DNA from 3 places in the Ideonella sp. FW305-24 genome. Region 2 is predicted to be linked to each of the others. Evidence: predicted binding sites of a transcription regulator. Region 2 holds the regulator's gene; each other region holds the start of a gene.
What was found. The regulator FliA, encoded in region 2, starts transcription of late flagellar genes. The targets are predictions, from matches to a motif close to CTAAAGTTTNNNNNNNNNNNGCCGNTA.

Region 1 (5,270 bases), on a different contig from region 2:
TGCATGATCTTCTGGACTTTTTCTTCCAGCGTTGCCTTGGTGAAAGGCTTGACGATGTAGCCGGCGGCGCCGCTTTGGGCGGCCAGCACGATGTCTTCCTTGCGCGCTTCGGCGGTCACCATCAGCACCGGCAGGTGCTTCAGGGTGTCGTCGGCCTTGATGGCCTTCAACAGGTCGAAGCCGTTCATGTTGGGCATGTTGATGTCGCTGACGACGAAGTCGAACTTCGCGCCTTTCAGGATGTTCAACGCGACTTGGCCGTCTTCGGCCTCCTCGACGTTGTTGCAGCCCATTTCCTTCAACAGGCCGCGCACGATGCGCCGCATGGTGGAGAAATCGTCAACAACAAGGAATTTCAGGTCGGTGGGGTTGCTCATGTCGGGTTCCTCTCGGCGGTCTTGAGAGCGTTATCGGCGGGGGGTGGGCACACTTGAGTTCAATGTGAAGGCTTTTCTTCGGCCGCCTCCGGCGCCGTGGCCGGCGCGGCTTCCGGCAGAGGCTCCGGCGCGGTCTTGAACACACGGTCTTCGGCTTCCCGGTTCATCACGATGATCGAGATGCGTCGGTTGCTCGGGTCAGTGGGGTCCTGCCGGTTGAAGGGCTGGCTGAAGGCCAGGCCCTGCACCCGCAGCACGCGGTTTTCGGCCAGGCCGCCGGCCATCAGCTCCCGTCTCGAAGCGTTCGCCCGGTCGGCCGAGAGCTCCCAGTTGCTGTAGCCGCGTTCCCCGCCGGGGAAGGGGGTGGCATCGGTGTGGCCTTCCACGGTCAGCAGGTTGGGCACGTCGCTCAAGACCTCGCCGATCGCGCGCAGGAGTTCTCGCATGTAGGGTTTGACGATGGCGCTGCCGGAGTCGAACATCGGCCGGTTCTGGTCGTCGACGATCTGGATGCGCAGCCCGTCGCGTGTCATGTCCAGCCGGATCTGCGAGGACAGGGCCTTGAGCTTCTCGCTGGCGCCCATGCGCTGCTCGATGTTGGCCTTCAGTTCCTGCAGCCGCCCGGCCTCGGCGCGCAGCTGCTCGGCTTTCAGCGCCTGCAGGTTGAAGGTGCGCTTGCCGGCTTCGATGTCGCCGCGCTTGACCTGGCCGCCGCTGCGGGTGAGGTCCTCGCCGCCGCCCTTGATGACGGACGACGCATCGCCGGCACCGGAGCCACCGCCCATCGCCACCTTCAGCGGCGACTGGAAGAAGTCCTGCAGGCCTTTCTTGTCGCCCTCGGTCGTGGAGCCCAGCAGCCACATCAGCAGGAAGAAGGCCATCATCGCCGTCACGAAGTCGGCGTAGGCAATCTTCCAGGCGCCGCCATGGGCGCCATGGCCGCCCTTCTTGACGCGCTTGATGATGATGGGCTGGAGCTTTTTCGCATCACCCGCCATGGCTCAGGTCTCCGTTGGTGAAGAGTTGGCTGCCGCCGGGCCGCCCCAAGGCAGCCGCTCCCCCTCGGGGGGGCGACGCTGTACTCAGCGTCTTGGGGGCTGTCATTTCTTCTTGACGTGGCTTTCGAGCTCGCCGAAGGTCGGGCGCTCGGTGGAGTACAGGACCTTGCGGCCGAATTCGATGGCGACCTGCGGTGCGTAGCCCTGCATCGAGGCCAGCAGCGTGGTCTTGATGCATTGCAGTTCCTTGCCGTCTTCGTCGATCTTCTGTTCCAGCAGGCCCGCCAGCGGTTCGGCAAAGCCGTAGGCCAGCAAGATGCCCAGGAAGGTACCGACCAGCGCCGAGCCGATCATGCCGCCCAGCACCGCGGGCGGCTGGCCCACCGAGCCCATGGTGTTCACGACACCCAGCACCGCAGCCACGATGCCGAAGGCGGGCAGCGCGCCGGCCAGCCGGGCGATGGCCGCCGAAGCGCCGTGCGCCTCGTGGTGGTGGGTTTCGAGTTCGGTGTCCATCAGCGACTCGATCTCGTGGGCATTCAGGTTGCCCGAGACCATCATGCGCAGGTAGTCGGTGATGAATTCGGTCACGTGGTGGTCATGGCCCACCACCGGGAATTTCTGGAACAGCGGCGAGTTGTGCGGATCTTCCACATCCTTCTCGATCGACATCAGGCCTTCCTTGCGGGCCTTCTGCAGGATCTCGAACAGCAGCGCCAGCAGCTCCATCGCGCGGGCCTTGGAGTACTTCGAGCCCTTGAAGCAGGCACCCAGCCCCTTCATCGTGGCCTTCAGCACTTTGGGCTGGTTGTTGGCCACCATGGCGCCAATCGCGCCACCAAAGATGGTCAGCATTTCAAAGGGCAGGGCGTGCAGGATCACCCCGATGTTGCCCCCGTGCGCGATGTACACGCCGAAGATGCAACCGATGGCGAGCAGCCAACCGACGATGACGAACATGGTGTGGAGTTCCGAATCTCGTGGAGTCGCCAGGAGTGCGACCCTTGGCGAACATATCGGCGCTGAGCATCGCCGGCTTGAGACTTGCGGAAAGGCGGAAAAGCAGCCCAAAGCCACGGCGACAGGCAGCGAAGTCGCCTCCCCAAAGAAAAATGGCGGGCTCCGCCAGGGAGTCCGCCAGGAAAGCACAGGGGAGTGCTAGGAGGAGACAAGCATGAAACGCTGCAGCGGGGTCCTGCGGGAAGCAGGCACTGCGTAAGGGGTTCTTCGGCAGCGGCGGCGTGAACTTGAGCCGGGCTCGGGTTGATGCCAGGGAAATTGCTGCCGGGTCGGGAATTCGGTGGGGGTCAGGGTGGCGGTGGCGTCAGTGGGCTTCGGCCGACGAATCGATCACCTTGCCGTTGCTGAGCACCAGGTCCGCTTCGTCTGCTGCGGCGGCCGCTGCGGCAAGGGCGCTGGCTTCCTGCTGGCTTTGCTGCACGCGCTCGGCCGCGCTGGGCAGCTGCAGGGCGCCTGCCTGGCGGCCCTTGCCGGCGCGGGCCGGCGGGTTGCACAGGCCGCAGATGAAGTGGCGGGCGATCTCGTGCGGGTGGGTCACGTAATGGCCGCCGCAGCCGGTGCACTTGGTCATGGTCAGCATGCCGTTGTCGACGAACTTGACCAGGCGCCAGGCGCGGGTGACGGAGAGCATGGGCTCCAGGCCTTGCGAAGCGGTCTGCTCCAGGTAGAGCTGGTAGGCCTTGATGACGGTGTCGATCTCTTCGAGTTCCGAGGTCTTGTTCAGGTACTCGTGGATGTTCAGGAACAGGCTGGCGTGGATGTTGGGCTGCCAGGTCATGAACCAGTCGGTGGAGAAGGGCAACTGGCCCTTGGACGGGCTCTTGCCAGAGACTTCCTTGTACAGGCGCAGCAGGCGCTCGTAGGACAGGTCGGTTTCAGATTCCAGCACCTGCAGGCGGGCGCCCAGGTTGATCAGGATGACGGCACGTTCGATCTGCCGTGCTTCTGTCAGGATGCTTTTGCTGCGGGCCATGGTCTTCTCTCCGTCCTGTTGATTTGATCTGTATCGGTGTCAAGGCTGTCCGGCAACCCGCCGGACCAGGGACATCAGGTCAGGCCGCCTCTTGATGGCGGCCGGCCATCAGGATCGAGGCATGCAGGCGAGACACGCTGTCGTTCGAGGCCGACTTGCCGTGGCTGGTCAGCAGGCCCCAGACCAGGTCGTCGTCCATGCGGAAGCGGCACAGCAGCGTGTTGCCGGTGGCGATCTTCATCATCTGCGCCGGGGTCAGCGCGCTGATCAGGTTGGCGGTCTCTTCCGAAACACCCAGGCGGAACAGGGCTTGTTCGCGGTCTGAGCGGATCAGGCTCTGGGCCAGCATCAGGTAAGACAGGTTGGCTTCGCGGATCTCGGCGAGGATTTGGTTGGTGTCCATGTGTCTGCTCCTAAGAGTGGCTGGCGGCTTGCCGGGTGAAGATCAAGATGCGATGGAGTGAACTGTAGGGATGGATACAAAGCAGAAACATCGGGGTACTTCCGCGGCTTGAGTCCCCGTTTTCACTATCCGCGTGTCAGGCAAATTCCTACACGCTGGCGGCAGGGTCTCCTGCAAAGCGCCCAAAACCCGCCCTCTCCGGGCAAACCGCGGGCCACTTGTGCAGCCGCGAGATGCCCCGAAAAGCGCTCTCACATCGGCGCTTTGCCGGCTCAAGTGCGCTCCTAGACTGGCTTCACGCCTCGCGGCCCGCCCGCATGGCGCCACATGCCAGCCAGAGACAACCCAGGAGCGCCTCCGTGAAACCCTATCTGATCCTCTACCGCGCGGGTCCCGGCTCCCTGCATCCGCACACCATCGAACGCCTGGAGCAGCAGAACTTCGACTATGCGCTGTCCTGGTTCGGCGATGAACACCCCCAGGCGCCCGGTGCGGTCTTTGTCCACATGCAAAAAGGCCCGAAGTACCCCGGCCTGGAACGCACGCTGGCGGCCAACTGGGAACTCATTTCGAAGTACCGCTACGTCTGGATGCCGGACGACGACCTGCTTTGCGTGCCCGAGCAGGTTTCGCGCATGTTCACCACCTGCGACGAACTGCAGCTCGAACTGGCCCAGCCCGCGCTGACGCCGGACTCCTACTTCGTGCACCCCATCACGCTGCAGCACGCCGAATTCCAGCTGCGCTTTACCAACTTCGTCGAGATCATGGCGCCGGTGCTGTCCATCGACATGCTGGCGCGGGTATTTCCCACGCTGGCCGGCAACATCAGCGGCTACGGGCTGGACAGCGTCTGGCCGCGCATGAGCAAGCTCGGCCGCGTGGCCATCCTGGACGACGTGCCGGTCAAGCACACCCGGCCGCTGGGCGGGCCGAACTACAAGTTCAACCAGCAGGCCGGCCTGACCGCGCTGCAGGAAGACTGGATCACCTGCGCCAGCCATTTCATCGACGCCAACGGCGACTTCCAGATCAACTACGGCGGCCTGCTGCAGAACGGCGACGCCATCGCCATCGGCGAGTCCGAGGAAGAGATGGAGCTGATGCTGCAGGCGCTGCTGTCGTCCTGCAGCCAGGTGCCGGTGACGGCGCTGCAGGTCACGCGCTACCTCGGCCAGCATTACCAGTATTGGGGCGGCGGCCAGCAGAACCGGCTGCGCTACCCGCGCTCGCTGATCAGCTCGCTGCTGGAACGCGCCGTCAAGCCCACCGGCATGCGTTTCAAGAAGCCGGCCGCCAAGCAGGCTGCGACAGCGCCGGTCGCCCCGCCAGCGCCGACACCCGCGCCCATCCACACGGTCGCCTCGCCGATGCAGTCCTTCGGCCTGCACGCCCGCTGAAACCCTCACTGCTCACGCGCATGCACTACACCACCATCGCCTGCCTGGACGACCTCAGCCGCGACGCCTTCTGGCCGGCCAAGGAGTTCATGTACGACC
Region 2 (5,270 bases):
GCTCTCGCTGAGCATGCAGACCCGCGTGTTCTCACGCAGCCAGTTCGTCCAGCGCCGCTGGGACGAGATCCGCCGCAATCCGGTCGAGTTCTGCTTCGCGAACTTCCAGTTGGAAGGCTCGTGCGTGGTTCGCCAGGATGGCCAGGAAACGCTGGTATCGCCTGGCGACTTCTCGATCGTGGACAGCACGCGGCCGTATTTCCTCGACTTCCGTGAGGACTGGCGCGTGCTGTCGTTCCGCATCCCCAGGAACCAGCTTGTGTCCCGGCTCGCGGCACCGCACCAGGCGACTGCACGCTGCGTCAGCGGACAGACCGGGCTGGGCCTGGTCGCAGCCCGCTTCGCCCGGTCGCTGGAACAGGTGGGCGCCGCCACCAGCATCAGCGCGCAGGACGGGCTCAGCGCCGCGCTCAACGGCATCATCACCACCGCGCTGGGCGCGACGCTGGAGGCCCAGGAACAGGACCGGCTGCCGGTGCGCGCAGCCTTTCGCCAGGCGGTCGAGACCTACATTGCCGACCACCTGATGGAGCCACAGCTCGGGCCGGACCAGCTTGCCGCGCGCTTCCGGGTTTCCCGCCGCACGCTCTACGGCCTGTTCGAGGAGGCGCCGCTGTCCGTCAGCAGCCTGATCCGGGAGCTGCGCCTGCAGCGCAGCGCCAGCGACCTGCGCAGACCCGGCCATCCGGGCGTCCTGGCGGTGGCCTTGCGCTGGGGCTTCAACGACGCCTCGCACTTCTCCCGGCTGTTCAAGCAGCGCTTCGGCGTCTCTCCGCGCGGGTTCGCTGCCGGCCAGGCTGCCGCTCGGGAAGACGACCGCTGAGAGCCTGAGGCGGGCGCTGGCCACTTCTTGCGCAAATCCACCGCAGTGGGGAGGGCTGCATCGGCCATTTGGCCGAAGCCTGGCCGGGCCTTTTGCGCCCACAGTGCGGCATGGACACCGCTCGCATTCCCCCGGCACATGCCACCGATGAAAGACGCCCGGAACTGCGCTCTGCAGACCTGCTTCAGGTCGTGGCCAGCGAACTGCCTCAGGCCGAAATGATCACCGCGGTGATCCGCCAGCGTGTGGACCCCGCCCGGCGCGGCGACTATGAGGCCTGGCTGCACCGCATCATCCTGGTTGCCGCCCGCTTTCCCGGCCACAGAGGCGCCCACGTCATTCCGCCGTCGCCAGGCGAGACGCTCTACACGATCACCATCCAGTTCGACACCATCGCCCATGCCGACGACTGGTTTCGCTCCGAGGCGCGCCAGGCGCTGCTCCGAGAAGCCGAGCCCATGCTGACCGGCCCGGAGGAAGTGAAGACCGTCACCGGACTGGAATTCTGGTTCGAGCCGCGCGCCGCCATGCCGGCGCCACGCCGCGCGAAGCAGGCGCTGGCCACGCTGTCGGTGATCTATCCGCTGACCACCGCGCTCGGCCTGCTGATCGGCCCCCTGGTCCACGGCTGGCCCACACCTTGGGGCCGCCTGGCCGGCAACCTGGCCGTCTCCACCGCCACCGTGCTCCTGATGACCTACCTGATCATGCCGCGCTACACCCGCCTGCTGTCGCGCTGGCTGTCGCGGTAGGCACGCGGCACGGGCCGCCCAAAAAGAAAGCCCCGGGCCGGACATCAGCGCGGGGCTCTAACGACTTTTCGCAAGTCGGAGGAGGAGTCAACACGAAAACAATGCGATCAACCCGGGTGGGTTGAGACTGCCAACATCAGAGTGCCGAGGACTGCCTGGTGGTTGTGCCACTGGTTCCCAACAACGGCTCTTTCGACGGGGCTGGCCGTGCGCAAGGCACGGCCGAAAAAACGGGGGCTTACCAGGCGCGCAGCTTGACCCGCAGGCGGGCGATGGATTGGCTGTGCAGCTGGCAGACGCGGGATTCGGTGACGCCGAGCACGGCGGCGATTTCCTTCAGGTTCATGTCGTGCTCGTAGTACATGCTCATCACGTACTGTTCGCGCTCGGGCAGGTTCTTGATGGCTTCGACCAGGGCCTCGCGCATGCGGTGGTCCTGCAGCATGGCCAGCGGGTTGGCTTCCGCGTCGGCCACGTGGCGGTCCAGGTACTCGTCGCCGCCTTCGTCGCCCGACATGTCTTCCAGGTAGACCAGCTGGGTGCCGCGCACCTTGGTCAGCGTGTCCTGGTAGGCGTCCAGCGAGACGCCCATTTCCTTGGCGATTTCGCTTTCCTGCGGTGGGCGGCCCAGCTGCTGTTCGAGTCGATGCACGGCGGCTTCGATCTCGCGCTGCTGGCGGCGGTTGCCGCGGCTCATCCAGTCGGTGCCGCGCAACTCGTCGAGCATGGCGCCGCGGATGCGCTGGGTGGCGAAGGTCTCGAACTGCACGCCCTGGCCCACGTCGAAGCGGCCCAGCGCATCGTTCAGTCCGATCATGCCGACCTGTATCAGGTCGTCGATCTCGACGTTGGCAGGCAGCTTGGCAATCATCTGGTGCGCGAGGCGGCGCACCAGAGGGCTGTACTGCTTGAGCAACGCATTGGCGTCGAGACGGCCGGTGGCGGTGTACATGAATGCAGTCTCCGTCTATCAATCCAGGGAAAGTGAGGCGCCCTGGCCGGCAAGTGCCGGGCTGGGGGCGAAGGAGGAAGGCGCGGCCAGACCGGTCAACTGGTCTTCCGCCAGCTGGGACAACTCGGGCGAGGCGGGCTTGTTCAGGGAAACGTCACGGTCGACCGCAGCCCAGTTGCGCATTGCGGCGGCCAGGAAGTTGTCGGCGCAGCTGGACAGGCGGTCGGCCACGCGCTCGGCGCGGCGCGGCCGCGAGGCCATGCCGACCAGCAGGTCAAAAGCCATCAGCCCCAGGCGCTGCGAGAGCAGCTTCATCGCGGCATAGGCCTCGGTGAGGCTGACCGATTCGAGCCCCGCCATCAGGATGGGGCAGACCTCGCGCGCACCCAGCAGGCGGCACAGGTCGCGCGCCTCGGCGTGCACGATGATGACGTGGGCAAACGGCGCGGCCTGTTCCACCGCCGCCAGCCAGGCTTCGCTGGAGCCGCGGCTGTTGACATGGCGGCGCGGCAGGCCGCGGGCGGCCAGGTAGGAAACGCTGTCGCCCAGGCGTTCAATGCAGGACGGCAGGTCCATGTCGACCAGCTCGTTGGGCAGCGGCGAGCTGTCTGCGGCGTCCAGCACCAGGGCATGGGCACCCAGCTCGGCAAAGGCCAGGCTGAGGCGCTCCAGCATCACGGCGGCCATGTCGACATGCGGGTTGGCGACGACCGGCACGATCTGCACCTGCTGGCCGGAAAAGAGGCGGCGCAGGCCATCGGCCTGGTCGGCGGTGGTGGAAGCGTTGGAGGTGAAGGCGTTCATACGGCTACTGGCATTCACTGGGGTTACAGGCGCTGCATCGGCGCGGCACCGGGCGCGGCGGCCGGGCGGTGCAGGGCCGAGAAGACCAGCTGCACGTCGTTGGCATCGATTCGGTAGGCCGCGCTGCCGCCGCCACGCATCGCGCGGTGCATCAGCGCGTTGGCCGACAGGCGGTGCCAGTCTTCCGGCACGCGCTGGCCGTTGGCCACGCCCAGCACCTTCATGCGGTGGCGGATCACGGCGTCCAGCGCGGGGGCCAGCTTCACGGCTTCGTCGAGCTTGGAGAGGATCACGCCCTTGCATTGCGCGGCGCGCCAGGCGGTCATCACGTCGTCAATGGTTTCGCCTTGCGACGAAGCGTCCACCACCAGCAAGCGCTGGATGGAACGGTGCTGCAGCATCTCCAGCAGTTCGCGGCAGCGCGCATCGCGCTGGGCCATGCCGGCGGTGTCGATCAGGACCATCTTCTTGCCCGACAGCAGGTCCAGCAGGTCTTCCAGCGAAGCGCGGTCATGGGCGGTGTGGACGGGCACGCCGAGGATGCGGCCATAGGCGCGCAGCTGCTCGTGGGCGCCAACACGGTAAGCGTCCAGCGTGATCAGGCCGAGGTGGTTGGCGCCGTGCGCGGTGGCAAAGGCGGCGGCCAGCTTGGCGGTGGTGGTGGTCTTGCCCACGCCGGTGGAGCCGATCATCGCGAACACGCCGCCCTGCTCTTCCAGGGCCGGCTCTTGCTCACCGGTCAGCAGGTTGCGCTCCAGCACGGTGGTGGCCCAGGTCAGTTCGTCGCTGGTGCCGGCAGGCAGGGACTCGACCAGCTTGCGCGTCAGGCCGGGCGTGAAGCCGCAGTCCATCAGCTTTTGCGACAGCACGGCCTGGCGCGGCTCGCGCTGCAGCTTTTCCATGAAGGCCAGCGTGCCGAAGCGTTCTTCGATCAGGCCCTTCATCGAGCGCAGCTCGTTAACCATGTCGATCTGGTCGCGTTGCTGGCCGACCGGCTCGCCCAGCGTGGGAATGTCCATGCCCAGGTGATCGGGCTGGCGGCGCACCGGGCCGCGGCGCACCGGTGCCGTGGGTACCGGCACCGACATGCGGGCCGACAGCGTGGGGGCCTGGGCCAGCATGGCTGCGGTGGGCGCCGGGGCGCGCTGCGGCTGCTGGATGGGTGCCTGGGCGCGGGCCATGGCCTGCGGTTGCGGCGCGGGTGCCTGCGGTTCGTGTTGCGGCTCGGCGCTGCTGTCGATCGCGGCCTGGCGGCGGCGCAGCATGCGGTCGCGCACATAGTCCTGGAAGGACAGCGTGCTCATCGCCAGCTGTTCGACGTCGTCGTTCACGCCAGCGCTCAGGTCGTGTTCCATCGGCGAAGGTTCGGCAGCCGGCGGCGGCAGGCGGTCGGCCAGGCGGCGGCCGGGCGCGGCACGCTCGGCCTGCAGGCGCTCGGCGCGCGCAGCCAGCGATTCACGGGCGGCCGGGCGGCCAGCAGCCGGCGCGGCGGCCTGGCTGGAGACACGCTCCAGCTGCTCGACCGAGTCCGGCGCCATGGCCAGCACTTCCATGCCTTCGGCGCAGGGTTTGGTGGACAGCACAACCGCGTCTTCGCCAAAGGCCTGGCGCACCAGGGCGAAGGCCTCGCGCGACGTGCGCGCGGTGAATCTCTTGACGTTCATGCTGCTTGCTCCTGCGAAGCCACCGAGGGGGCGGCGCGCCAACTACCTTGAGCTCGGAAGAAGGAGGTCATGCGGCACCTCCGATGATCGAGCCGATGCGGATCGAATGCGTTTCCGGAATCTCGCTGTGGGCCAGCACCTTCAGGCGCGGTGCCGCCCGCTTGAGCAGGCGCGCCAGCGGTGCGCGCAGTGCGTCGGGCACCAGCAGGCAGGCCGGGTGGCCCAGGTTCTCCTGCTTCTTCGCGCTCTCCGCCGCCTGGCGGGTCAGCGTGTCG
Region 3 (5,270 bases), on a different contig from region 2:
CGCATGTCGGGGATCTGCGGGTGGCGAAAGCTCGCCGTCGGCGAGGTGCGTTCCAGCGTGCGCACGCGGTAGGCTGAGCGGCGCTGGAAGCGGAAGAGTTCGCGCGGCATGCTGGTCTGCAGCACGCAGGCGTTCTTGCCATGCACCAGCAACCGGTCGGTCACGTCGAACTGCAGCTTGATCTGGTCCAGATAGCCGACGGCCGAGGCCTCTTCGGCCTCGACCAGGCGCTGCGCGGCGGGCGACATCAGGTCCACGCTGAAGGCCAGCTTGCCCTGCGTCGCGTCGATGCTCCACAGCGTGGTCTGGTAGGCCGTGCCGTCGGACCCGCTGAGGTTGATCACCACGCTGCGGTCCATCAGCGCCTTGAGCAGTGCGCGGATCTCGTGCGGCTCGTCAATGCGGAACTCCTGCATCGATGAACCCGCATGCGGGTTGATCGGGGCCGGGCGGGTGTCGGAAAACATCGGTGAATCCAGTCCGGAGGCGATGAGCGCGTGGGGCTGAGGACAGCCGCTCAGTGCAGCGTCTTGCTGCGGCCGGTCATCATCTGGTCGAGGTCGTCCAGCCAGGGCTCGGCCAGATGGCGGATCTCGGCATCGTTCAGCAAGATGCGCTGCATGATGCGCGACTTGACCTTGCTTTCCTCGGCCTGCAGCGATTCGGAGTGGGCAGCGTTCTTCAACTGGGCAATCAGGACGGCGCAAGCGCCTTCGAGCTTGACGACTTCATCCCAGTTGCCAACGCGGGCGGCTTCGACCATGTCGGCGCTGGCGCGTTCGATCGCCTCGTAAAAGTTCAGCAAGTTGGTGCTCATTTCAGTGTTCCGGCATGTCGTGTCGGGTCTCGGCGTGTCAAAACGCACGGCTCAGTTCAGGCCTTGGTGGACCTGAGGGCCAATGGCCTTCCAGGCTTGGCGCAGGGGATCGACGAGCGAGGCGCACTCATCGAGGATCTTTTCGTCGTTGCGGATGTTGGCCAGCGTCAGGCGCATGGTCAGGTAGGCGTAGAGCGACTGCAGGTCCAGCGCCAGGCGGCCGCCATCCTTCAGGTTTAGGCCGGCCTTCAGCCCTTCTTCGACGATGCGGGCGGCACGGCTGATGGCCTTGCCCTTGGACTCGATCTCGCCAGAGCGCATGTAGCCGCGGGCCTGGCTGACGGATTCCATGAAGCCGTCGAACAACATCTCCACCAGTTTGTGCGGCGAAGCATCGACGATGCTGGTCTCGACACTCACGCGGCGGTAGGCGTGGGCCATGGCACCGGCTTGGCCGAGCGCGTAGGAGAAGCTGGGGGTGAACATTTTGTGAAGTCCGTTTGTTGTTCCGCTTGTGTTGTTTATCGGTGCCCCGTGCGGGCACTTGAGGCGGACCGATCTCCCGTATCACCCCGGGTTTCCGGACAGTTTCAAGACAGATCCAGGGGCTTTTCCCTCTGTGGAACGGCCCTGGAAAGCCCATGAAAAAAGGCGCCCGCAGGCGCCTTCGATGACATGAATCTAGGGAAAGTACCTATCTTTCCGGCGCTCAGGACGACGACGACAAGGCCGCCATCTGCTGGGTGACATAGGACGACAAGGCGTTGAGCGACGCCATCTGCGTGTCCAGCGCCTGGTACTGGGCCTCGTAGCGGGCCTGGACGCCGACCAAACGGGCCTCCATCGAGTCCTGCTGCGACTGGTTGCGTTTGATCGCGGCGTTCAGCGCATCCTGCCGGGTCTGCAGGCTGCCGTCCGAAGCGGTGGCGGCGTCGGCAAGGTCGCGGAAGCGATCCATGAAGCCGGAGCTATCGGCATCGGCGCCGTCGGTGGCCAGCGCCTTGCGCACCTCGGCCGGATTCTTCATCGCAGTTTCAAGCTTCGCGCTGTCCAGCTTCAGGGTGCCGTCCGCGGCCATGGAGATGCCGATGTCGGACAGGTGCGACAGCGAAGACGAGGCCTTGGTGCCGTCGTTGATGATGCCGCGCATCTGCCACTGGAAGCCGATGGCGGTGCGGTCACCCTGCAGCGGCGCGCCCTTCTTGGCCGTTTCGTCGTACTTGGTCTGGTCCTTGATGTAGCTGGCCAAGTCATTGAAGGCCTTGACGAAATCCTTGATGCCGGTGGTCACCGCGTCGGTGTTGTCGGTGATGGTGATCTCGGTGGTCGCGTCACCCGTCACTTTGCCCACGGTGAAGGTCACGCCTTCGGCCACGGTGCTGAAGGTGTTGGTGCTGGACTCGACCTGGATGCCGTTGACCGTGGCTTTGGCATTGCCGGCCGCCAGGTTGCGCGTCATCGTGTTGCTGGAAGCGGTGGCGTCATAAGCCAGTGCCGACAGACCGGTGCCGGCATCGCCATCGTCACTGGTTTCGCTTGCCGTGATGCGGAAGCCGTTCTCGGCGCCGGTGGCAGTGGAGCGCAGCGACAGGCGCGAGCCGTTGGCGTCAGTGACGATGCTGGCCGTGACGCCGGCACCCGCCGCGTTGATCTTGTCCCGAACGGACGTCAGGCTGGTGTCGTCCGGGCCGATGGTGATGTTCAGCGCGCTGCTGCCATCCTTGGCAGTGAAGCCACTCGCAGGACTGCCGCTGCCCCAGGTGCCCAGTTCGATCGTCAACGTGCCTTCGCTCAGCGTTGCGCTGGAAGACGAAAACGCGCCCGAGGTGAGCGTCTGGGACGAGGCCAGGGCCTGCACGGAGACGGAATAGCTGCCAGCGGCTGTGCCATCTTCGGCCGAGCCGGCAACGGCCGTGCTGTCGCTGGAAGTGAAACTCTTCTTCGACCACAGGCTGAGGTCGGCCAGCGCCTGGGCCTTGTCGCCCATGGTCGAGGCATAGCTCTGCATCTTGCCCATCGAGGACAGCGTGGTGCTGAGCGTCGTCTGCTCGGTGGCCAGCAGGTCAACCGGCCTGTGCTCGACCGCCATCAGCGACTTGATGATGGAAGTGACGTCCAGCCCGGAGCCAACGCCCATCGAGGAAAGAGTGCTGCTGGTCATGGTCGGCCCGTCCTTCTGTCCGGCGAGGAATCACCGGTTCTGTGACAACAATGTCGGCGCGAGCACCACGAACTTGAGGGGCTGCGCACCGGAAAGAAAGCCGGCGTCGCGCCGCGTTTGCGCGGCCCCCGGCCGGAGATCAGCCCAGCAGCTTCAGCACCGACTGCGGCAGCTGGTTGGCCTGGGCCACCATCGCCGTGCCGGCCTGCTGCAGGATCTGCGCGCGGCTCATGTTGGCGGTTTCCTGCGCGTAGTCGGCGTCCATGATCCGGCTGCGCGCGGCGGCCTGGTTCTCGACCGATTGCTGCAGGTTGGAGATGATCGCGTCGAAGCGGCTCTGGGTCGCACCGAAGGTCGCACGGGTGTTGTTGACCGTGTCGATGGCCGCGTCGATGTTGTTGATCACATCGGCAATCGCGCCTGACGTCGCCGCAGCATCGATCACCGCGCTGGTCGAGGTGACCGTGGTGATGTCGCTGGACGTCGCCATGTTGGTCGTCGCCACGTCGATCACGTCGTCGGTCGTCGTGTTGGCGCCGATCTGGAAGGTCAGCGTCGTCGCATCGGCGCCCAGGATGTGCTTGCCGTTGAAGGTCGTGCCACCCAGCACGCGGTTGATTTCCGACTGCAGCTGGGTGAATTCCTTGTTCAGCGAATCCTTGTCGGAACTCGAGTTCGTCGAGTTTCGTGCCTGGACAGCCAGTTCCCGCATGCGCTGCAACGCGTCGCCCACCTTGGACAAAGCGCCTTCCGCGGTCTGCGAGAGCGAGATGCCGTCATTCGCGTTGCGGATCGCAACGTTCATGCCGCGCACCTGCGAGTTCATGCGTTCTGCAATCGCCAGGCCTGCAGCGTCATCCTTGGCGGAATTGACACGCATGCCGGACGACAGTCGCTGCATCGACGTCTGCAACGACGACTGCGACATGTTCAGGTTTCGCTGCGCGTTGAGCGAAGCGATGTTCGTGTTAATGGTCTGCGGCATGTGAGCACTCCTCAAGAATCAACCACACCCGGCGAACGTGCCGGCTTGCATGAACCGCTGCGGGTTTGAAACCGCCGCGGGCCCTACAGCCCGGCACTCGATCACCGTCGAAAAGCGCCGCGTCGGATTGACACGGCACCGGACTCGTCAGTGCTTCCGGACCACGCCGCCCGAGCAAGGGCGATGCGTTAGGTGTGATTCTCAAAGCAGTGCCCGATCTGCAAAGCCGCGAAATGCAAGCCGAATCGGGTCTTCTTCCATCCTGGCTTTCGCCGGGATGCCGAACCCGGCCAAAAGCCGGGTGCGGATGGGGAGCCAATGTTCAGAAGGAGGCCAGCGAGGCCGGGGTCGCCCCCGTGTCGCCGGCTTCCTCAGCCCTTTGTTTACTGCAGCAGACGCAGGACCTGCTGCGGCAGCTGGTTGGCCTGGGCGACCATCGCGGTGCCGGCCTGCTGCAGGATCTGGGCGCGGCTCATGTTCGCGGTTTCCGTCGCGAAGTCAGCGTCCATGATGCGGCCGCGGGCTGCGCTTTGCGATTCCACGCCTTGCTGCAGGTTGGCGATCACCGCGTCGAAGCGGCTTTGCGTGGCACCGAAGGTGGCGCGCTGGTCGTTCACCGTGTTGATGGCGGTGTCGATGTTGTCGATCACCGTCGCCAGGGCACCCGAGGTGGCGCTTGCATCGATGGCAGCCGACGAGCCGGTGACAGCGATCATGTCCGTGTTCGTCACCATGTTGGTGGTGTTCACGGTGATGGTGTCGTCCGCGCTGGTGTTCGCGCCGATCTGGAAGGTCATGGCGGTCGCATCGGCGCCCAGCATGTGCTTGCCGTTGAAGGAGGTACCCCCCATCACACGGGTGATTTCTTCCTGCAGCTGGCCGAATTCCTTGTTCAGCGAATCCTTGTCGGAGCTGGTGTTGGTGGCGTTGCGTGCCTGCACTGCCAGTTCACGCATGCGTTGCAGCGAGTCGCCCACCTTGGCCAGTGCACCTTCAGCGGTCTGCGCCAGCGAAATGCCGTCGTTGGCATTGCGGATCGCGACGTTCATGCCGCGAACCTGCGAATTCATCCGTTCGGCGATCGACAGGCCAGCGGCGTCGTCCTTGGCCGAGTTGATGCGCATGCCCGAAGACAGGCGCTGCATCGAGGTGGACAGCGACGATTGCGAAGAAGCCAGGTTGCGTTGAGCGTTCAGCGAGGCAACGTTGGTATTGATGGTTTGAGCCATGATAGTTACTCCAGAATGGGTTCCAAAAGTCTTCCGGTTAAAGCACCGGCGGTTCGTCTTTCGCCTAAGCGCCGGGTG

Region 1: a site for FliA is predicted at 2,601-2,627, ahead of motA (flagellar motor stator protein MotA). Genes of this name have one in related genera too.
Region 3: a site for FliA is predicted at 3,030-3,056, ahead of fliD (flagellar filament capping protein FliD). Genes of this name have one in related genera too.

What each region holds. Positions count from the first base shown of each region.
Region 1 covers NZ_JBYTAI010000013.1:22,914-28,183, reverse strand. The annotation lists gene cheY (chemotaxis response regulator CheY) at 1-377, opposite strand, end outside; gene motB (flagellar motor protein MotB) at 437-1,375, opposite strand; gene motA (flagellar motor stator protein MotA) at 1,478-2,335, opposite strand; gene flhC (flagellar transcriptional regulator FlhC) at 2,700-3,368, opposite strand; gene flhD (flagellar transcriptional regulator FlhD) at 3,448-3,771, opposite strand; gene AC3WR5_RS26110 (hypothetical protein) at 4,131-5,171, shown strand; gene AC3WR5_RS26105 (hypothetical protein) at 5,192-5,270, shown strand, end outside.
Region 2 covers NZ_JBYTAI010000016.1:109,046-114,315, forward strand. The annotation lists gene AC3WR5_RS29280 (helix-turn-helix domain-containing protein) at 1-823, shown strand, start outside; gene AC3WR5_RS29285 (antibiotic biosynthesis monooxygenase) at 934-1,575, shown strand; gene AC3WR5_RS29290 (RNA polymerase sigma factor FliA) at 1,814-2,527, opposite strand; gene AC3WR5_RS29295 (MinD/ParA family ATP-binding protein) at 2,546-3,331, opposite strand; gene flhF (flagellar biosynthesis GTPase FlhF) at 3,355-4,995, opposite strand; gene flhA (flagellar biosynthesis protein FlhA) at 5,063-5,270, opposite strand, start outside.
Region 3 covers NZ_JBYTAI010000013.1:4,148-9,417, forward strand. The annotation lists gene AC3WR5_RS26025 (flagellar brake protein) at 1-467, opposite strand, end outside; gene AC3WR5_RS26030 (flagellar protein FliT) at 518-817, opposite strand; gene fliS (flagellar export chaperone FliS) at 869-1,303, opposite strand; gene fliD (flagellar filament capping protein FliD) at 1,527-2,978, opposite strand; gene AC3WR5_RS26045 (flagellin domain-containing protein) at 3,118-3,963, opposite strand; gene AC3WR5_RS26050 (flagellin domain-containing protein) at 4,347-5,192, opposite strand.